3 regions of the Nonomuraea sp. GTA35 genome follow, and region 3 is predicted to be linked to each of the others. Evidence: riboswitches for the same ligand, from Rfam matches in the RefSeq annotation. Region 3 holds a riboswitch; each other region holds the start of a gene.

Region 1 (7,070 bases), on a different contig from region 3:
CCGGTCAATGCGCTCCATCCTTCCGCATGCCGGTGATCGGGCGACAATTCACGATCTTGACGGCGTAGGGCCCCTGTCGGCCTCGAGCACGCATCCCGCACAGACGGTAATCACTAATCCGCCATCCGGTCAGCCCGGTTACCGGACGGTATCCGCGCCATAGCCGCCCTTCCCCCGCATGACAGCCGAGCCGCGGGCATTCCCGCTACTCTCTCCCGCACTCGCGGGTACGCGGAATCCGAATCCCGTACCCGCGCAGGATGGCGGCATTGCGGGAGTGGATGACGACCAGATGCGGCATTGTGTGAGGGATGCTCGCACTTGCCGCTTATGCCCGGCTCGCCGCAGCGGGCTTGCCGGTAATCCGGAGCACGCCACATCCGCGCAGGGACAGGGTTTTCGGCGGCGGCGGGTCTGCCCGAGCCCGGCTTAAGCGTTACAGCGAGTGAAGAGCGAGCGCCACGGCTTTTTCACGTGGCCCGTTCCACGGGGGCGGCATGCGAAGCGCTCGATGCGACGGGCTACAACCTCCGCGCGAACCTCAATGCCCGCCGCACAAGCCAATGTGGGCGGCCGCCGCCCAGTTCGTACGCGCCCGGCGTACGTCGAATGAGGCATGGCCGCCCCACACGGCATTCGCGCCCGCCGCCATCACTTATGCCGGCACCGCCGGTCAAACGGTGCCGCGGACGGGGCCGGAACGCGTGCGCCCAAAACGCCCACATATGGGCGCCTCAGGAGATCATCTTCCGGAACGTCCCGCATTCGGGAGCGCCACGGAAACGATCATGCGCTTATGGCGGCCGCCGGGGTCCGAGGCGAGCATCATAAGCGCATGGTCGGGAGCCGGCACCTTAGTGGGCGGCTTCGTACTTCTCCACGACGGTGGAGGCGATGCGGCCGCGCTCGCTGACCGGCAGGCCGTGAGCCTTGGCCCACTGCCGGATCTCGGAGCTCTTCTCGCGGCTCATCGCACGGTTGCCGCCCCGGCCGCGCCGGCGCGTGGACACGGCGCCCGCCCTGCGCGCATGCTGCACGAAAGGCGTCAGAGCGTCCCTCAGCTTCTTCGCGTTAAGGTCGCTGAGGTCAATCTCATAGGTGGAGCCGTCAATAGCGAAGCTGACCGTCTCATTGGCCTCGCCCCCATCGAGGTCATCGATGAGAATCTCCTGGATCTGCTTGGCCATGTACGCAATCCTTTCGCGGAGCATTGTTTCATTCGCCTGCCCAAACATATACCCGGAAAGGCGTGGAGACAATTCAGCGCTACGGGGATTCGGCTGACTAGCCGATCAGTTCTGGCTCTCGGGCTGATCCTCGCGGTTTCGCCGGCCTCCCAGCGCCTCGGACCGGACCAGCTTCACTACGCCAAAGATGAAGGCGCCACCCACCACGACCGGGGGGATGAGCGCTGACAATACGTCTGTTAGGGCTTCCATTCGTCCTCGCCTCCACGGCTTGCGGGGTTTCGGGGGCGCATTAAGCGCTGGGAGCGTGACCACGGGGAGCCTGGCCCCCTCATGCACACCCAGGGCGGCAACCACCCGCAACCGACCATAGCGCCACACAGATACCCTGCGTGCCGCAGGGGCGCCAACATCCGGCAACCCGGACGCCCCATAGCCTAATGCCAGTCTCTCCAGGCTCCTTACCGGATCAACCGAAAATTTTGCGAAAAGGCATCGCCCCAGGTACGGGTAGCTCAGCGAAGATCTTTTACCACCCTCGTTCCCGCTGCCCGGTCATGCGGGCCCCGCTCCAGGGGCTTGTCCATCAGGATGAGCAGCCCCACCCCGAACAGCAGCATTCCGGCCACGAGATTGACGACCGGAATGCCCATGAGCATGATCGGGGCGGGATAGACCAGGGTCCGCCTGAGCAGAACCCGGGACGGCAGCCCCTCCGGGGACAGGCGAATCCTCATGATCGCCTTACCGAAGGTCCGCCCGCGCCGGGAATGCGCCCACCAGTCGTAGCCCGCATAAGCCAGGCCGGCCACCAGCCACGCCAAGACCCCCGGCAGCCGGCCGCCGAAGACCTCGGCCATCCCGACAGTCCGGAAGATGCCCCACAGCGCGATGAACAGAATGTAATAGAAGACCCCGAAGACGAGTGCTTCAATCAGCCGGGCGCCGAGGCGTTCCCACCATTCGGCGGGCAGCACGTCCGTCCGCGGTGCCGTCCCGGCCATAACTGCCACCTCGCGTCGTCGGGGGCTCGGGTCGCCAACTAATTCTGGTACAGGTCCACACACAAAACATAGGGGCCGGCGAGGCCGGCCCCTATGTCGCGTCTCCGGAAGACTACTTGATCTTCACCACCACCGTCTTCGCGAACTTGTCCGCGAAGGTCTGCTGCAGCGGCTTGTCCCACAGCTGCGAGGCACCGTTCAGCCCGTACGCGACGGCGGAGAGCAGAGGGCCGACCAGGGGGACCCAGTAGACGATGTAGCCGCCCACCGTGACGAGCGCCCGCTTGAGCGAGACGTCGTTGGGCAGGCCCTCCGGCGGGACGGGGCCGCCGACCTGAGCGACCTTGATGCCCATGACCATCTTGCCGACCGTCTGGCCCTTCAGCTTGACCAGGAGGAAGTCGTAGGCCACGTAGATCAGGGTCACGACGATCGCGACGGCCAGGTAGTACAGCAACCCGAACGTCAGCCCGGACGTGAGCCCGGTGATCGAGCTGTAGGACGGGTACAGCGGGGTGAGGGCGAGCGACACCACCCACATCACGACGCCGAAGATCACACCGTCGATGATCCTCGCCACCAGGCGCTGCCACCACTCGGCCAGCGGCGCCGGCGCCCCGGGAGGCTGCACGCCGACCGGCTGGCCGTAGGGCTGCCCGTAGCCGGGCTGCTGGCCGTAGCCGCCCTGCCCGTACTGCTGCGGCTGCTGCCCGTAGCCCTGCTGGCCGTACTGCTGCTGGTCGCCGTACTGCTGCTGGCCGTAACCGGGCTGGGCGTAGCCGGGCTGGGACTGCTGCTGCTGTCCATATCCCTGCTGGCCGTAGCCCTGCTGCTGACCGTACTGGCCCTGCTGGCCGTAGTCGGGCTGCGACTGCTGCTGCTGACCGTAGTCCGGCTGGGACTGCTGCTGCTGGCCGTAAGCGGCCTGCTGACCGTAGTCGGGCTGCGACGGGGCCTGCTGACCGTACTGCGCCTGCTGGCCGTAGTCGGGCTGCGACGGGGCCTGCTGCCCGTAGGCGGCCTGCTGACCGTAGTCCGGCTGGGACTGCTGCTGCTGGCCGTAAGCGGCCTGCTGCCCGTAGCCGGGCTGCGACGGGGGCTGCTGGGCGTAGCCGGGCTGCTGGCCCGACTGCGGCTGCTGGCCGTAGCCGGGCTGCTGGCCGTAGCCCTGCTGGTCGCCGTACTGCTGCTGGCCGTAACCCGGCTGGGACTGCTGCTGCTGTCCGTAGCCCTGCTGCTGGCCGTATTGGGGCTGCTGGCCCGACTGGGGTTGCTGGCCGTAGCCCTGCTGCTGACCGTACTGCTGCTGGTCGTATTGCTGCCCGTAGCCCTGCTGCTGGCCGTAGTCGGGCTGGGACTGCTGTTGCTGGCCGTAGCCCTGCTGCTGACCGTACTGCTGCTGGTCGTATTGCTGTCCGTAGCCCTGCTGGCCGTAGCCCTGCTGCTGGCCGTGCTGGGGTTGGCCATAGCCCTGCTGCTGGCCGTAACCCTGCTGGCCGTAACCCTGCTGCTGGCCGTACTGGGGTTGCTGGCCGTAGGCGTCGTCCGCCCGGTAGCCGACCACAGTCACGTCCGGGTCGGGCTCGCCAGGGTGGCGGCCCGTGTTCTGCTGCCCGTAAGGGGTGCCGGGCGCGGAATTCTCGCCGGATTCGTCCTGCGGATACGGCGGCTGTCCGGTGCTCACCGTGTCACCTCGCTTCGAGTGCGCATGTGGCACGTGTCAGGACACATGCCTGTGCTGCCCAACGTATCGACATAGGTATCAACAATCACCTTTCCATCTGGTCAAGGTCTGCGTCACCCGATGTCAGATGGAGCAGCATGCGGGTGTTGCCCAGGGTGTTCGGTTTGACGTGTTCCAGGTCGAGGAACTCCGCCACACCCTCGTCGTACGAGGCCAGCAGCTCGGCGTAGACCTCGGGAGAGACCGGCGTGCCCTGAATCGGGCGGAAGCCGTGCCTCGCGAAGAAGTCCACCTCAAAAGTCAGACAGAATACACGTCGCAGACCCAGATCCTTCGCGTGCTGTATCAGCGCCGAGACGATCCGATGGCCGACGCCCATGCCGCGGCACTCCGGATCCACCGCCACGGTGCGGACCTCCGCGAGATCCTCCCACAGCACGTGGAGCGCACCGCAGCCGACGACCTGCCCGCCCCGCTCGGCCACCCAGAACTCCTGTACGTCCTCGTACAGGGTGACCGTGGCCTTCTCCAGGAGCCGAGGACCTGCGCCCGCGTAGGTGTCGACCAGCCGCCTGACCGTCCGGACGTCGGGCGTGCGGGCACGCCGGACCACCACCGCGGTCTCGGGCCCGGTCTCGGACGTTGCCAGTTCGGCCACCTGCTCCATGGCCCTCCAGAGTACAGATGTCATTACGGCTCAGACTTAACTCCCATCTCTGGGCCCATCCTGTTACATGTGGTGGCCATATGAGCACGCTCCCCACATCCGGCTGAAGCAGCAACGAAGGGGACATAAAGTCCGATCAGCACAGTCAGGCACGAGATCACCTTGTGACCCTTCGGTTGTGAAACCTCTATGAACTCGGCAGTTCCGGTTGAGCACGAACTCGGAGTGCATTAGTGTCCAGCGACGATGTTCCCCGCGTGTCGCGCGCGAGGAACACGCCCAATCCCCGCGAGGGGAGCCGGGGACCCACCGGCGGCGACCCCCATCGCCCGCCGCCAGGGGTGAATCCGAGTCGTTCGGTAGGGCTGCTCCGGCCCGAACCCGTCAGCTAACCCGGTAGGCGTCGAGGAAGGGAGCTTGGTTGGTGAAGCGCACGCGCAACGGCGGGGAGAAGACGGCGGGCAAGCACGCGCGCCCTCAGGAACGGCTCCGGCGATCACGCCGCCTCGGCGGTGTGGTGAGTCTCACAGTCGCGGCGCTCCTGATCGCCATTCCCGTCGGCCCGGCGTCCGCGGACCCCAAGCCTTCACTCCAGGACCTGGCCAAGCAGGTCGAGAAGATGCACAACGAGATCGAGACGCTGACCGAGGAGTACAACGGCCAGCGCGAGAAGCTCAAGACCGCCAAGAAGGCCGCCGACGCGGCGCGGAAGACGCTGGCGACCAGTGAGGCCGAGCTCGAGGCCAAGCGTACGGAGGTCGCGCTGCTGGCCCAGAACGCGTACATGACCGGCGGGCTGAACCGGATGCTGGCGTTCGCCACCGCCGGCGACCCCGACTCCTTCCTCGACCGCGCCGCCACCATGGACGTGCTGGAGCAGCAGCAGGGCGCGGAGGTCAACCAGGTCACCCAGGCCAGGGAGGCCGCCGAGCGCGCCAGGGCCGGCGCCCAGGCACGCATCGACGAGGTCCAGGAGATCGTCTCCGAGCTCGACACCAAGCGCGACAAGATCACCAAGCTGGTCACCAAGGTCGAGAGCAACCTGTTCAGGCGGGCGCTGGGCGAGGCCGGCCGTCCCGGCACGCGGGCGCAGCGCGTCAACCTGCCGATCGTTGGCAGCGGCAAGGCCGCCCAGGCCGCGCGGTGGGCGCTCACGCAGCAGCTCAAGCCGTACGTCTGGGGCGCCGAGGGCCCCAGCTCCTACGACTGCTCGGGCCTGGTCATGGCCGCCTACCAGAAGGTCGGCATCTCCCTGCCGCACTACACCGGCAGCCAGTGGACCGCCGGCAGGCACATCTCACGCGAGGAGATGCGCCCCGGCGACCTGGTGTTCTTCTACAGCGACCTGCACCACGTGGGCATCTACCTGGGCGGCGGCATGATGGTGCACGCGCCGCAGACCGGTGACGTCGTACGGATCGCCTCGATCGCCAACAGGCCGTTCGCCGGCGCGGTACGCATCGCCGACTGACCCCGGACCCCCTTCCCCTGGCCGCTCGCCGCTAGATCAGCTGGCGGCGGGCCGCCCATGCCACGGCCTCGATCGCCGTGGCGACACCGATGCGGTCGCAGATGCCACGTAGTCTCCTGCGCACTGTGCGCCCGCTGATGTCCAGCCGTCTGCCCACCCGGTCGACCGTGACCCCCTTGGCCAGCTCCGCGAGCAATGCAAGATCCGCATGGCTCAGCTCAACACCTTCAGTGAGCACATCCATCGGGAGCCCTCCCCCCCAACAGCTGACTTGGGCCTCTTCACCGGGCCGAAGTCGCTCCTCGCAGACGGTAAACGCATCCTGGAAAGGTCGTCAAGCATTACAATCGCCGCGCTTGACCAGCACTATTGACATGATCCGAAATATGTGACCTACTCGCGATATGTCGGCGCCGATCAGTCCAGGATGAGCGATCTCATGGGGCCTCCCGGTGCTCCGGATCCGGCGGCTCTGAGCCCGGCTGATGTCCTGGGTTTTGATCCGTTCGATCGGGGATTTCTGCATGATCCTTACTCCCGCTATCGGGAGCTGAGCGCGCGTGGCGCCCTCTTCCGTACGCGCGGGGGTCTGCTCGTCGCCACCACGCACGAGCTGTGCACGACCCTGCTCCGCGACCCGCGCTTCGGCCGCGGCTCCGGCAGGCAGAACGGCGCCGACCCAGGTCAGCCCGTTGCATCGTTCCTATGGCTGGATCCACCGGACCACACGAGGCTGCGTGCCCTGGTGAGCAGGGCGTTCACCCCGCGCATGATCGAACGGCTCCGCCCGCGCGTCGAGGAGATCGCCGCGTCGCTGATCCGCGCGCTGCCCGACGAGGCCGACCTCGTGTCGGGGCTCGCCTACCCGCTGCCGGTCATGGTGATCAGCGAGATGCTCGGGGTGCCTCCAGAGGACCACGAACGCTTTCGCGGCTGGAGCGAGAAGCTTGCCCGCGGCCTTGACCCGATGCTTACAGAAGGCCTCTTATCGGAAACCGGGCGGGCCAGAAGGGAGTTCGGCGACTACTTCCGCGAGCTCGCCGCGATCAGGCGGGAG
Region 2 (7,070 bases), 200 kb from region 3:
GAGAGGTCTGCGCGCTGGCGGTGTCCCTGTGTCAGCCAGCGCGCCTGCCGATAATGAGCAGACCGTAGAACATGGTGCCGTCCAGTCTGCCATACGCATTCACCATTCGGCACACCGGTCTCACCACATGGGACACCGCAGCTCACACCTGCACGCCGACGCCTCCGGTGACGAGGCGCTCCAGCGCGGCGGGGTCGAACGCCTCGTTGCCCAGCATCTGGCCGTCGAGCACCACGGTCGGCGTGCCCTGCAGCGGGATCTTGGCCGTCTCCGCCAGGTGCGCCTCGGCGTACGTCTGCGACGTGACGCAGGAGTCCACCGACGCGCCCGCCTTGCGCGCGGCCCTGGTCAGCTCCTCGACGGTGAAGCCGGACGCCGTGCCGTGCGGCGCGGGCTGCATGGCGTACACCTCGTCCCTGAACGCCAGCCAGTTCGCCGCCGGGACGCAGCGGGCGGCCGCGGCGGCGCGGATGGAGTTGGAGCGCATGGGCTCGTCCCCGAAGATCGTCACGGTGTGGAAGACGACCTTGACCTTGCCCTCCTGCGCGAGTTTCCTGATCGTGGCGTCTACCTTGGAGTGCATGTCCTTGCAGACGGGACAGTCGAAGTCCTCGTACACGTCCAGCACGGGAGCGTCGCTCCCCAGGTCGGCCAGGACCATCGAGCCGTCCGCCTGCCGGGTGAGCGTCACCTCACCGGACGACGACGCGCCCGCCTGGGAGAATGCCAGCACCCCGAGTACGGCGATCGCCACGCACGCCAGCGCGACCGCCATCAACCGCTTCTTCATCAGCCCACTCTCACCTCATTGATCGCGCAGACCCTACCCGAAACGGAGCAAATGGCCGCATGAAGGCATACCTCCTCGACGCCGCCGTAGCGCGGTACGTGTCCGAGCACACCACAGCCCCCGACCCCCTGCTGGCGGCGCTGGAGCGGGAGACCGCCGAGGTCGCGGGCGAGGACGCGACCATGCAGATCTCCTTCGACCAGGGCCGGCTGCTCACGATGATCACGCAGCTCATGGCGCCTCGGGTGGCCGTGGAGGTGGGAACGTTCACCGGATATTCGTCCATCTGCATCGCACGCGGGCTGTCCGGCGGCACGCTGCACTGCTTCGACGTCAGCGAGAAGTGGACGTCCATCGCCCGCCGCTACTGGCACGAGGCGGGCCTCGACGATCGGGTGACGCTCACGATCGGGCCGGCCGCGGACACGCTCACCGCCTTCGACCAGCAGATCGACCTGGCCTTCCTGGACGCCGACAAGCAGAACTACCCGGTCTACTACGAGCTGCTGATGGACCGGCTGCGGCCGGGCGGGCTGATCCTGGCGGACAACACGCTGCGCCGGGGCTGGGTGGCCGATCCCGCGCACGACGAGCCGACGACCGTGCAGATGCGGCAGTTCAACGATCTGGTGATGGAGGATCCCCGGGTGACCGTCGTGATGCTGCCCGTGGCCGACGGGATGACGCTGATCAGAAAGAACTAGCGCCGCACGCCCTGTATTCACACACCCGTTCCGGCATACGCTCTGTCACTCCGCCGCCAGAAAGGACGGAGTGCATGGCCGTGCCCCTCGAAGAGCGATTCCGTACCGTGCGTGAATTGCACCCCGAATATCGGGTGGAAACGGTGAGCGGCCGGATCGTGGTCAACGAGGCGGGCACCTGGCAGCACAACACGTGCATGTTCCGGGTGCTGCGCGGGCTGCTCGCCCCGGCGGTCGAGCGGGGCTGGCAGATCTGGCCGAACATCACCGTCTACCTGGGCCGTCAGGCCGATCGGTACGTGCCCGACCTGACGGTGGTGCCCCGGGCGCCGCGGTTGCACAAGGATTACGCGGTGCACGGGGATTCGACGCTGCTGCTCGTCGACATCGTTTCTTCGGGCAGTTCCTACGACGACTTCTACGTCAAGCCGCGCAGTTACTCGCCGGCCGGGGTGCCGCTTTATCTGGTGGTCGATCCGGCGCAGCGGACGGTGCGGCTCTTCAGCGAGCCGGGTGGCCGCGCATACGGCCGGGAAACGGTCGCGACGCTCACCGAGCCGCTGTTCCTGCCGGCGCCGTGGGAATTGTCGCTGAATACCGGGGAATGGTGGTGAGCCCTGCCGGGAGGGCTCACCACCGGCCGGTTCAGCCGATCTTGTGGATCCAGTTGTGGGTGTCGGGGCGGGCGCCGTACTGGATGCCGACGAGCTCCTCGCGCACCCGCATCGTCACCGGGCCCGGCGTGCCGTCGGCCACGGTCCAGGAGCGGTCGGCGCCCTTGACCGTGCCGACCGGCGTCACCACGGCCGCCGTGCCGCACGCGAACACCTCGGTGAGGTCGCCGGACGCGCTCGCCTCCTGCCACTCGTCCACCGTGATGAGCCGCTCCTCCGTCTCCAGCCCCAGGTCGCCGGCCAGCTCCAGGATCGACTCGCGGGTGATGCCGGGCAGCAGGGTGCCGGTGAGGGCGGGCGTGACGAGCTTGTCGCCGAAGACGAAGAACAGGTTCATCCCGCCCATCTCCTCGACGTACCGGTGCTCCTGCGCGTCCAGCCACACGACCTGGTCGCAGCCGTTCTCCACCGCCTGCCGCTGCGCCACGAACGCCGCGGCGTAGTTGCCGCCGCACTTGGCGAAGCCGGTGCCGCCGGGGGCGGCGCGGGTGTACTCGGTGGACAGCCAGACGGAGACGGGCTTGACGCCACCGGTGAAGTACGAGGCCGCCGGCGAGGCGATGACCATGTACTTGTAGGTCTTCGACGGGTAGTTGACCCCGAGCCCCGCCTGGGTGGCGATCATGAAGGGGCGCAGGTAGAGGCTGTGCCCCTCGGTGGTGGGCACCCACTCCTTGTCGGTCTGGACGAGCAGCTCCAGCGACTCGACGAACGTCTCCTCCGGCAGCTCGGGCATGGCCATGCGCGCGGCCGAGCGGTTGAAGCGGCCGGCGTTGGCGTACGGGCGGAAGGTGACGATCGAGCCGCCGATCTGCCGGTAGGCCTTCAGGCCCTCGAACAGCTCCTGCGCGTAGTGGAAGACCGAGGTGGCGGGGTCGAGCGAGAGCGGACCGTACGGCATGAGCCTGGCGTCGTGCCAGCCCTCGCCCTCGGTGTAGTCGATCGAGATCATGTGATCGGTGAACGTCTGCCCGAATCCGGGGTTCGCCAGTACCTGCTCCCGCTCGGCTGCGGTGCGAGCGTGGTCGGATAGCTGCACGTCGAAGCTGAGCTTCTGAGCGATGGTCATGACGGCGGTCCTTCTCTCTACGGTCTACCGAAATCTACCGGAATCCGGTCACCCCTCCGGGAGCTGTCGCGCTCCCGGGGGCGGTCCGTACTTCCTATTGTCTCGCTATATGGGATGGCAAGCGGTTGATGGGGGGTTGGCCCGATTACCGCCGTGGCCTGGGTACACGAAAACGCGCCCGGCAGTCCTCCTCGGACCGCCAGGCGCGTACGGGGCTAGGCGGTCCTAGCCGGATACTCGCGCGGTGATGTCGTCGCCGATCTCGCTGGTGCTGCGGCTTGCCCCGCGCTCGGCGATGTCGTCGGCGACCGCCCGCTCGACCCTGGCCGCCTCGTCGTGCAGGCCGAGGTGGTCGAGGAGCATGGAGACGGACAGGATGGTCGCGGTGGGGTCGGCCTTGCCCTGGCCGGCGATGTCGGGGGCGCTGCCGTGCACCGGCTCGAACATGCTGGGCGCCGCGCCCTCCGGGTTGATGTTGCCGCTGGCCGCCAGGCCGATGCCGCCGGCGATGGCCGCGCCGAGGTCGGTGATGATGTCGCCGAACAGGTTGTCGGTGACGACCACGTCGAAGCGCTCGGGCTGGGTCACGAAGAACATCGAGGCCGCGTCGATGTGGCAGTAGTCGGTGCTGACCTCCGGGTACTCCTCGGCCACGCGGTTGACCGTGCGCTGCCACAGGTCGCCGGCGAAGGTGAGCACGTTCGTCTTGTGGACGAGGGTCAGCTTCCTGCGCGGCCGGGTCTTGGCCTTCTCGAACGCGTAACGCACCACGCGCTCGACGCCGTGGGCGGTGTTGAGCGACTCCTGGGTGGCGATCTCGTGCGGCGTGCCGCGCCGCATGACGCCGCCCGTGCCGGCGTAGAGGCCCTCGGTGCCCTCACGCACGACGATCATGTCGATGTTCTCCGTCGGCGTGCCGGCCAGGGGGGTCGCCACGCCGGGGAACAGCTTGACCGGCCGCAGGTTGACGTAGTGGTCGAAGGCGAAGCGGAGTCGCAGCAGGAGGTCGCGCTCGAGGATGCCGGGCGGCACGCTGGGGTCGCCGATGGCGCCGAGCAGGATCGCGTCGTAGCCGCGCAGCTCGTCGAGCACCGAGTCGGGGAGAGTCTCGCCGGTACGGTGGTAGCGTGCGGCCCCCAGGTCGTAGTGCGTGGGCTCGATCTTCGTGCCTACTGCCTCCAGGACCTTGAGCCCTTCGGCGACGACCTCGGTGCCGATGCCATCCCCAGGGATGACGGCCAGGCGGATGTTACGCGACTCCATGACGGCAACCATACCGGCTCGTCTCGTCTGACGAACACACCATCTCATTTTCCGGACGTCCGGTTTGGGGGGATTGCGACCTTTTGACCGTTTCGTTAGAGTCCGTCGAGCCTAATCCACGCAGCCGCTGCGTGGAGCCGGGGACCCACTTTCCCCCAGGGGCGAATCGGCGGTCAGCGCCGTAGGGCTGTCTTCCAGGCCCGAGCCCGTCAGCTAACCCGGTCGGCCGTATGGAAGGACAGTGCTCTGTCTCGCACCGCCATCGTCCTGGCAGCAGCTTCTGCCGGACTCATCCTGGCCACCCCCGCCGCCCAGGCGGCCACCGGCGACGAGGTCGCCGCCCGGTCCGCCACCGACAAGGACACCACCACCCTCACCGGCGCCGAGATCCGGCGCATCAGGCAGGCCCAGGCGCCCAGACCCGCCTGGAAGATCGCCCTCGACTACGCCATGGACAAGCGCGGCATCCCGTACGTCTGGGGCGGAACCAGCGATCGAGGGTACGACTGCTCGGGGCTCATGCTCCGGGCGTACGAGAAGGCGGGGATCGACCTGCCGAGAACGGCCCGCGAGCAGTACGGGGCCTTCTCCAGGAAGATCTCCTGGAACGATCTAAGACCCGGCGACCTGGTGTTCTTCAGCAACCTGGGCCACGTCGGGATGATCTCCAAGCCCGGCCACATGGTGCACGCGCCGCGGTCGGGCGACGTGGTGAAGGAGGAGAAGCTCTCCCACTGGCGCAGGCAGGCCTTCGTCGGCGCTGTCCGGCCGGACCCCAAGGGCGTGCGCCAGTGGGCCGAACAGCTCGAACAGCGCCGCGAAACCGTGCCCGCCGACGTGACCGCCACCCTCTGAGAAGCCCGAGCGGCCCCGCTTTCCCCCGCGGGGCCGCTCGTCCTCCTCAGCAGGCGGTCAGGGCACGATCGGGGCGGCGAGGTGCGCCACGAAGCACGGGTTCGGGTAGTCGTCGGCGAAGTCCTTCGGCTCGCCCCGATAGTCGCCCCGGATCTCGACGTGCACCGGGTCGAAGATCTTCGGGCAGGGCACGTCCGGCCGGTACCTGATCCGGTCCAGGTCGCCGCCGAACTCGTCCAGCCTGTCGCAGGCGGCGACGGGGTCGGGGTGGACGCCGCCTTCCGGACGGCAGGTCAGGAACCACTGCGTGGTGCTGCCGCCGTGGTAGGTGGTGATGCGCAGGTAGGACTCCTGCGCGTGGGCGGGGACGGCGAGCAGCGCCGCGACGGTCAGAGCGGGCAGGGCTACGGTCGCGGCGCGACGGATCACGCTCAGGGAAGCGCGCATGGGGGAACCTCCTGCATGGATGAACACGTATAGCGACGCTATCAACACTCTTCGTATCCAGAAGGGCAGGTGTTGGTACCACGGGCGTAGCGTGTCGGATATGTCATCCGAGAAGGTGCACCTGACCGGGGAGAAGGCGACGCTCCTGGCCACCCTGTACGGCAGAGCGCTCGACGCGACCTCCCCGCACCCGATACTCGGCGACCGGATGGCGGCGGAGGCGATCGAGCGGATCGACCACGACTTCCGCGAGACCGGGCTCGACGCCAGGATGGCCAGGGCCGTGGCACTGCGGGCACGCTTCATCGACAGGTGGGCGGGCGAGTTCCTCGGCGCCCGTCCCGGGGCGACCGTGTTGCACCTGGGCTGCGGGCTCGACACCCGGGTGTACCGGATGGACCCGCCGCCGTCCGTGCGCTGGTACGACGTGGACTATCCGGAGGTCGTCGAGCTGCGCCGGCGGCTGTTCCCCGAGCGGCCGGGCCACGACCTGATCGGCACCTCGGTCACCGACCTGGGCTGGCTGGAGCGGGTGCCCGCGGACGCTCCCGCGCTGGTCGTCGCGGAGGGCCTGCTCTACTACCTCGACCGGAGCGAAGGCCCCGCGCTGCTGCGGGCGATCGTGGACCGCTTCCCGGGCGGCGGGTTCGTCTTCGACGCCCTGAGCCCGCTCGGGCTGCGGCTGCAGCGGCTCAACAAACCCGTGCGGAAGGCCGGGGCCACGATGCACTGGGCGATCGACGGCCCCGCCGCGCTGCGGGCCATCCATCCGGGGCTGCGCTGCCTGGAGGTGGTGAGCGCGTTCGACATCGACGGCTTCGATCGCCTGTCGGCCGTGCACCGGACGGTGGCCTCGGTCATCAAGCTCGTGCCCGCGCTACGGCGGACAGCCGTCTTCTACCGGCTCGAATTCTGAGGGGCGCCGCCGTTGTCGCGGCGGTCCAGCGCGGTCTGCAGGGCCTCGGCGGCCTCGTCCTGCTGCTCTTCGGTGCGGTTCCAGGCGTACATGTCGTACATGTGACTCAGCTCATTTCGCGGACGCGTTCCAGTGGGAAGCCGGACTCCGGTCGCGAATCCGACCGGGCCTGATCTCGTGGTCCGGGTCACGGACCGGACGAATGGGACTTACTGGCCGACACAACGCCGCACTCCGCGGCGGGTCGTCGACCTGCCCTAACAGGCCCCGCCGCGGCAGGCAATGAGTACGAACACCTGGCGCATTAGCAGCCACAGTACCCGAGGATCTGCTCGGAAGTCCTAGTATCTTG
Region 3 (7,070 bases):
CGTGACGTACATGGAGTGCGCCCAGGCCCCCAGCGTGGAACGGCTGCTCGCGGCCAGGGGGCTGATGAGCGAGGCGGCACTGCGCCGGCTGCAGGCCGACGGCGGCTGCGAGCGGCTGCTCGCCGAGGGGCCGCTCACGCAGGGCGAGCTGCAGTACGCGGTGCTCGGCGGGGTCCTGGACGCGGCCTTCTTCCTGCTGCCGGTCAGCGGGACACGGCCCAAGTTCCGCCCCGGGGAGCGGCACTGGCTGGGCGGGCAGTGGTTCTTCGACGTGCCGGGGCTGGTGCGGGAGTGCGCGCGGCGGCGGGCGCAGCTCGCCCAGATCTGGCCCTCCGCCGACGTGGACACCCTCCCGGTACGGCCGCTGCCCCGGCTGCCCGGGCACGGGGTGACGCTGAGCCGCGTCCAGTGGGAGGTCATCGTCAGGGCCGACCAGAAGGCGACCCCGCTGGAGCTGGCCAAGCAGATCGGCCGGCCGGCGTACCCGGTGCTGCTGGCGGTGCGCCGGCTGGCCGCCTCGGGGCTGCTGGCCGCGCCCGACCTGCCCCTACGGCGGAAGCCCGGCGAGCATCCGCCGCACGACCCGCAGGCGCGGGCCCAGCCGCTGGGCCCGCCCGTGACGGGCGACCCGACCGATCTGGCGCTGCTGATGCGGCTGAAGAAGGCGCTCGAGGAGCTGTCGTGAGGTTCCCCTCACTCAGGAGGAGGCCACCGGTGGAGCTACGGCAAGAGGTTCTGGAGGAGATGGCGCTGCTGCGCGAGCGCACCCCGGACGTCCAGGGGAGCGTCGCCTGCACCGTGGACGGCCTGCAGCTCGCCTGCGACCTTCCAGGGGAGTCGGGCGAGCAGGCGGCGGCGCTGTCGGCGGCGCTGCTCGCGATGAGCAGGCGGATGCTCCTCATCACCGGCCAGGGGACGCTCGAGGAGACGCTCATCTCCGGCACCGCCGGTTTCACGGCCTTCTACGCCGCCGGCCCCACCATCGTCCTCACGGTCCTGGCCGGACCCGGCGCGAACGTCGGGCTGCTGCGACTGGAGGGCAGGAAGACGGCTGCCGCCGTGGCCGCCGTCTCAGCTCGCAAACAGTGACTCGCGAACAAACAGTGACTCGCGAACAGTGAGAGGAGAAGACATGGCCGGCATGGACGTGTCGCTCAAGGAGATGATGAGCATCGACGGCTCCATCGGGGCCGCGATCGTCGACCACGGCAGCGGCATGGCACTGGGGGCCCTCGGCGGCTCCAAGGACCTGGACCTGCAGATCGCCGCGGCCGGCAACACGGAGGTCGTCAAGGCCAAGCTGCGCACGATGGACTCGCTGGGCCTCAAGGACGCCATCGAGGACATCCTGATCACGCTGAGCGGCCAGTACCACATCATCCGCCCGATCACCGGGCGCGGCGGCAAGGGCCTGTTCCTGTACCTGGCGCTCGACCGCAACCGCGCCAACCTGGCGCTGGCCCGCCACCAGCTCCGGGGCATCGAGGAGAAGCTGGAGGTCTGAACGCCCGATCCGGTGGCCCGGCCCCGCGGGGGCGGGCCACCGGCGTCGTCAGGGCGAGGTCAGCTTGGTGATCTCGGCGACGAAGCTCGGCCAGAGCTCGCGCGGCAGGTCGTGCCCCATCCCCGGGTACGTCACCAGCCGCGCCCCGGGGACGGCCGCGGCCGTGGCCCGGCCGCCCGCCACCGGGACCAGCGGGTCAGCCTCCCCGTGCAGCACGAGCGTGGGCACCTCGACCCGGGCGAGCAGCTCCGTACGGTCGCCCGACGCCATGATCGCGGCCAGTTGCCTGGCCGTGCCCGCCGGGTCGAAGCAGCGGTCGTAGGCCAGCCCGGCCGTCGCCCTGATCTTCTCCCGGTCCAGCTCGTAGCCCGGCGAGCCGATGGTCGACCAGGTCCGCACCGCCTGCTCCAGCACCGCCTCGCGGCCCTCGGCCGGCCTGCCCATCAGGACGGCGGCGGCGGCCTCCGTGGGCGGGGCCACGGAGGGGCCCGGCGTGGACATGACGGAGGTCAGGGTCAGCACCCGGCCGGGGTGCCGGATGGCCAGCGTCTGGGCGATCATGCCGCCCATCGAGGCGCCCACGACGTGGGCCGCCGGCCAGCCGAGCGCGTCCATGAGGGCCGCGGTGTCATCTGCCAGGTCGTCCAGCAGGTACGGCGGCGCGGCTCCCATCGCGGGCAGGCCGTGCTCGTGGAGGTGCGTGGACAGGCCCGCGTCGCGGTTGTCGAACCGTACGACGTGGTGTCCCTGCTCCGCCAGGAGCTCGCAGAACCCCTCGTCCCATTGGATGAGCTGGGCGCCGAGCCCCATGATGAGGAGCAGCGGGCGCCCGGTGGGTGAGCCGAAGCTCTCGTAGGCGATGTCGATGCCGTTCGCGGCTGCGCGGATGGTCACGACGACCAGAATGACATTCTGGTCGTCGTCACGTAAAGGTCATCCGCTCCGATTGATGCGGGAGCTCAGCGCTTCATGAACGCGGCCCGCAGGCGCTCCCCGCCGAGCAGCGCGCCACCGCCCGCCACGGACAGCACGCCGGCCATCAGCGCGGTGCCGACCAGGCCGGACTCCTTCTCCGGCTCGTCCGCGGGAGCGTCGGGGAGGCTGCCACCCGCGGCGGAGGTGTCCTCGGCCTGCGGCGGGGTCGCCGGGTTGGTGTCGCGCTCGGCCCAGGCGCCGGTCGAGAACGGCACCGGGTAGTTCTTCTTGCCCACGCCGTCGCCCCACTTGGTGATGACGTAGTCGACCTCGATGTGGCCCTGGCCGCCGATGCCGTCCACGCCCAGCGTGCTGGAGTTGAACTCGCCGCCGGTCAGCTCGGCGAACGTCTTGGCGTCGAGGTCCAGCATGATGCCGCGGTTGGAGGGCGCGCCCGGCCCGCGGTCGCCCACGAAGAAGGGCATCTTCTTGCCCTTGTAGACCACGTAACCCTCGGTCAGCAGCGGCCAGCTCGGGCTGGCGGCCAGCCCCTTCTGCATCGGCTTGCCGCTGGCCGGCAGGCCCGTGTCACCGGCGCGGCCGGAGGCGTCGTCCCAGAAGTACGAGGCAGTGGTCGAGCCCTTGAGCAAGATCTTTTCACCGGTGTCGGTGTCGGCGTGGGCGGCCGTGCCGGCGATGCTCATCGCGCAGGCGGCGGAGGCGGTCAGCACGGCGAGGGAACGCAGGCCAAAACGGGCATACATGAAGCAGCAAAACCCTTCACTGGGGGACAGGGAGGTTGCACTCAGGGGATGAGGGCGCAGCGGGGCAGAGCGCCGCGAGGTCGCTACGCGGAGCGCAAGATACGAGCCTTTGAGGAAGGGGGCCGCTCAGCAGGCGGCCGTCAAGACGCGGTCCGGGGGTACGACGCGCTGATGCATGGGGTAAGTTGTCCTCTCCATCACGCCTACCGGGTTAGCTGACGGGTTCGGGCGGTGGAGTTGCCCTACCGGCACGGAGCCGGATTCACCCCAACGGAGGTGGTTCCCCGGTTCCCGAAGTTCGGGATTCGGCGCCAACCGGCCGTCCTCCTGGGGTAAGGACTGGGTCACCGGCTGGTAATGGCGATTACAGTAGCCACGGAAACGGACATCTGCAAACGATTCTTCACGAATCGGGCGAAAGATCTACCTGTCCCGGCAAAGGAAAAGGGGGCACGGCACGCCGTACCCCCGCAGAATTCCAGCGTCAGCCGCCGCTCTTGCGCCTGAACGATCTTTTACTCGCAGCCGGACCGTGCGCCCCGTGGATCTTGGATGGGTCGCCGCCCCTGCCACCCGCGCCCGATCCGCCGTGCTGGTTGCGCTTGCGCTCCAGCGCCTCGCGGAACTTGCGCTTCAGCTCGTCCTCGGGAGTTTCGCTGACTTCCGGCTCCGGTGTATCCGCCATGAGGACCTCCATGGTGTTGGGGACAGTTCACAGCTTCGCACGGCACCGCTTATGACGCGAAACCGGGCTCACTGCGCGGTGAAAGACAGCAAGCGGAAGACCGGGCCGGGACCGCCCGAGCGGCCCTGCCCGTGGCCTCGCGGTCTTCGTCGATCACAGCTCCAGGGGTAACAGGTAAAGGGGATCCGTTCCGTTCGTGGTGTTGTGTTGGAACGGATCCGGAAAGTAATCCCGCGATGAGACTCCTCGGTCGTGACCTGGCGATGGATCTGGGAGCGGCGAGCACGCGGATCTACGTCAAACGCAAGGGCATCGTGCTCGACGAGCCCTCGGTCGTCGTGTGCGACGACCGCACGGGCAAGATCGTCGGATACGGCGCGGAGGCCGCCGCCGACTCCGGCGGGCGCACCCACTGGCCCGTCAGCGGCGGGCTGCCTGCCGACGCCGAGCTCGCCCGGCGCATGATCCGGCACTTCCTGCGCAAGGTGCACTGGCACCCGTACGCCAGGCCGCGCCTGGTCATGGCGCTGCCCTGCGACTCCACCCCGATCGACCGCGAGGCGCTGCAGGACATCGCGTACGAGGCGGACGCCAGGACCGTGCACCTGGTCCCGCACGCGCTGGCCGTGGCGCTCGGCTCGGGCATCTCACCCGCCGACCGCACCGGGCACATGGTGATCGACATCGGCCGCGACGCCGCGCGGATCGCCGTGCTGTCCGGCGAGTCCGTGGTGGCGACCGGCTCGGTGCCGTACGGCGGGCAGGCCGTGAACAGGGCCATCGCCCGCTTCGTGGAGCGCGAGCACGGGCTGCAGCTCGACGACCGCGAGGCCGAGTCGGCCAAGCGGCACGCGCACGACGGGCACGTCGTCGTGCGGGCCCGCGACCCCGGCACCGGCCGCGAGCGGGAGCTGACGCTGCCCGTCCAGCACATCTTCGAGGCCACCGGGCAGCCGGTCGAGTCGATCGCGCGGGCGGCGATGGAGACGGTGGAGCGCTGCCCGGCCGAGCTGGCCGCCGACCTCGGCGAGCACGGCGCGGTGCTCGTCGGCGGCGGATCGCTGCTGCGCGGGCTCGGGCGGCGGCTGCGGGAGACGCTGGGCATGCCCGTGCGCAGGGCCGAGCGCCCGCTGGAGTGCGTGGCGCTGGGGCTGGGCCGGTGCGTGGACGAGCTGGGCCTGATCGGGAGGCTCCGTGGCGGCCGTACATGATCGACGACCTGTTCCACAGCGGGGTCTCGCTCGCCGACAAGGCCGTCAGGACCGTCGCGGTGTACGTGACCGTGGCGGCGCTGCTGCGCATCGGCGGCAAGCGGGGCATCGCCCAGCTCAACAACTTCGACTTCGTGGTCATGCTGCTGATGAGCAACGTCGTGCAGAACGCGATCATCGGGCCTGACGACTCGCTGGCCGGCGGCCTGGCCGGGCTGGTGATCCTGATGGCGGTGAACGCGGTCGTGGTGCGGCTGGCGGCGACGGTGCCGGCGATCGGCAGGCTGGTCGAGGGCAGCCCGATCGTGCTGGCCCGCGACGGGGGATACGTGCACGCGGCGCTGCGGCGGCTGGGCGTGCGGCAGGCCGATGTCGACGTGGCGATCCAGCTCAGAGGCGGCACGAGCGTGGCCGACACGAGCCTGGTGCGGCTGGAGCCCGGCGGCGCCGTGCTCGTCAGGCTGCGGCCCGACGAGGAGACCGCCGAGCGGGGTGACGTGGCGGAGCTGCGTACCCGGCTCGACCGCATCGAGCGCAAGCTCGACGCCCTGGCCAGAACAGGAGGCAGCGCATGACCGTCCGCGGCATCGACCACGTCGGGGTGACGGTGCCCGACCTCGACGCGGCCACCGAGTTCTTCGCCCGCGCGTTCGGCGCCGAGGTGCTCTACGACACCCTCCCCCGCGCGCAGGGCCCCAAGGGCGGCTGGGCGACCGAGCGGCGGCTCGGGGTGCCGCAGGGCACGGCCGAGGTCGCGGTGCGCATGCTGCGCCTGCCCAACGGGCCGGGGATCGAGCTGTTCGAGTTCAGCGGGCCGCGGCAGGGCGGGGCCGCGCTGCCGTGCGACCTGGGGTGGCAGCACGTCGCCCTGTACGTGGACGACCTGGACGAGGCGTTGCGCCTGGTCGCTGAGGCGGGCGGGGTCCGGCTGTCGGAGCCGGTGCCGCTGCCGGGGCCCGAGGCGGGCGAGCGCAACCGGTTCGCCTACTGCCGGATGCCCTGGGGCGGGACGGTGGAGCTGCTGACGTATCCGGACGCGCAGCCGTACGAGAAGGAGACGGACCAGCGACGGTGGCGGCCCTGACCCAGGGTCAGAGGCGAACGCGCAGGCCGGGAGCCTGCTCCCAGCCGGTCAGGGAGAGGACGCGGCGGACCACGGGCGAGATCGGGTCGAGGATCAGCTCGCGGTCCGCGGGTAATCGCGCGGCGGCGACGATGATGAGGCGCATGCCCGCCACGTCGATGAAGGTCAGGCCGGACAGGTCGAGGCGGATGTCGTGGCTGCCCGCCAGGAGGGCCCAGCCGAGGGCGGCGGCGAGCAGGTGACGGTTGCCGCGGTCGATCTCGCCGGTGATGCGCAGGCCGAAGGGGTGCGGAACGAGGGTGACGCGTGCTCGCTCATCTGTTTCGAAGGTCATCCGGCTCCGGGGGCTGCCTGCCATACAAGGTGGCAATCTGCCCTGAAAGGACCGGTTTATGCCGATGCGAGGTGACACTGCCGTGCTTTTTGCGTGATTCACTCGTTAGCTAGCGGTGATCTTCGATAGGGTCCCCTCGTGCGCGCCCGCCGACACGCCCTGTCCGCGATGCTCTTCTGTGTCGCGGCGGTTACGGCGTGCACGGCCGCGTCCGAGCCGCCCACTCTGGAAGCGGCCAGCAGGCAGCTCGACGCCGACGCCGGTGAGCTGGTCAGGGCCACCGAGCTGCATCTGTCGTCCGTGCGGCGGGCCGATGACGACACCTGCGTCCCTGGGCAGTTACGGCATTTCGTCCAGGCGGAAAGCGACCTGGCCGAAGCGACGGACGGGCTGCTGGAACGGTTGCGGGCACTCGGCTACGACAAGGTCGTCGACGATCTCGACCTGCGGGACCACGACCAGGGCGTGGCGGTGCTGCGCAACCCCCGGACCCGGCTGGAGTTCGAGCTGACCGTGCTCTCCGGGGAGAAGGCCGGGGTCCGGGTGGTGGGCAAGACGACCTGTTACGCGGCC

Evidence for each region. Region 3 has a riboswitch for cyclic di-AMP ahead of ACBJ32_RS27310 (hypothetical protein). Riboswitches for the same ligand answer to the same signal wherever they lie in the genome.
Region 1: linked by a shared signal. The riboswitch ahead of ACBJ32_RS35935 (NlpC/P60 family protein) and the one ahead of ACBJ32_RS27310 (hypothetical protein) in region 3 are both predicted to bind cyclic di-AMP.
Region 2: linked by a shared signal. The riboswitch ahead of ACBJ32_RS28300 (C40 family peptidase) and the one ahead of ACBJ32_RS27310 (hypothetical protein) in region 3 are both predicted to bind cyclic di-AMP.

The regions. Positions count from the first base shown of each region.
Region 1 covers NZ_JBGNUV010000009.1:336,939-344,008, forward strand. Annotated here, with positions in the region: gene ACBJ32_RS35915 (Lsr2 family protein) at 855-1,187, opposite strand; gene ACBJ32_RS35920 (RDD family protein) at 1,703-2,191, opposite strand; gene ACBJ32_RS35925 (RDD family protein) at 2,304-3,875, opposite strand; gene ACBJ32_RS35930 (amino-acid N-acetyltransferase) at 3,961-4,542, opposite strand; cyclic di-AMP (ydaO/yuaA leader) riboswitch at 4,809-4,960, shown strand; gene ACBJ32_RS35935 (NlpC/P60 family protein) at 4,967-6,013, shown strand; gene ACBJ32_RS35940 (LuxR C-terminal-related transcriptional regulator) at 6,045-6,257, opposite strand; gene ACBJ32_RS35945 (cytochrome P450) at 6,759-7,070, shown strand, end outside.
Region 2 covers NZ_JBGNUV010000006.1:359,050-366,119, forward strand. Annotated here, with positions in the region: gene ACBJ32_RS28275 (thioredoxin domain-containing protein) at 143-790, opposite strand; gene ACBJ32_RS28280 (O-methyltransferase) at 850-1,494, shown strand; gene ACBJ32_RS28285 (Uma2 family endonuclease) at 1,569-2,108, shown strand; gene ACBJ32_RS28290 (branched-chain amino acid aminotransferase) at 2,140-3,237, opposite strand; gene ACBJ32_RS28295 (3-isopropylmalate dehydrogenase) at 3,463-4,500, opposite strand; cyclic di-AMP (ydaO/yuaA leader) riboswitch at 4,599-4,743, shown strand; gene ACBJ32_RS28300 (C40 family peptidase) at 4,951-5,355, shown strand; gene ACBJ32_RS28305 (SSI family serine proteinase inhibitor) at 5,413-5,802, opposite strand; gene ACBJ32_RS28310 (class I SAM-dependent methyltransferase) at 5,903-6,718, shown strand.
Region 3 covers NZ_JBGNUV010000006.1:160,232-167,301, forward strand. Annotated here, with positions in the region: gene ACBJ32_RS27290 (hypothetical protein) at 1-685, shown strand, start outside; gene ACBJ32_RS27295 (roadblock/LC7 domain-containing protein) at 715-1,089, shown strand; gene ACBJ32_RS27300 (hypothetical protein) at 1,133-1,504, shown strand; gene ACBJ32_RS27305 (alpha/beta fold hydrolase) at 1,553-2,398, opposite strand; gene ACBJ32_RS27310 (hypothetical protein) at 2,464-3,183, opposite strand; cyclic di-AMP (ydaO/yuaA leader) riboswitch at 3,369-3,504, opposite strand; gene ACBJ32_RS27315 (DUF5302 domain-containing protein) at 3,668-3,868, opposite strand; gene ACBJ32_RS27320 (rod shape-determining protein) at 4,105-5,079, shown strand; gene ACBJ32_RS27325 (YetF domain-containing protein) at 5,076-5,654, shown strand; gene ACBJ32_RS27330 (VOC family protein) at 5,651-6,163, shown strand; gene ACBJ32_RS27335 (STAS domain-containing protein) at 6,171-6,497, opposite strand; gene ACBJ32_RS27340 (hypothetical protein) at 6,636-7,070, shown strand, end outside.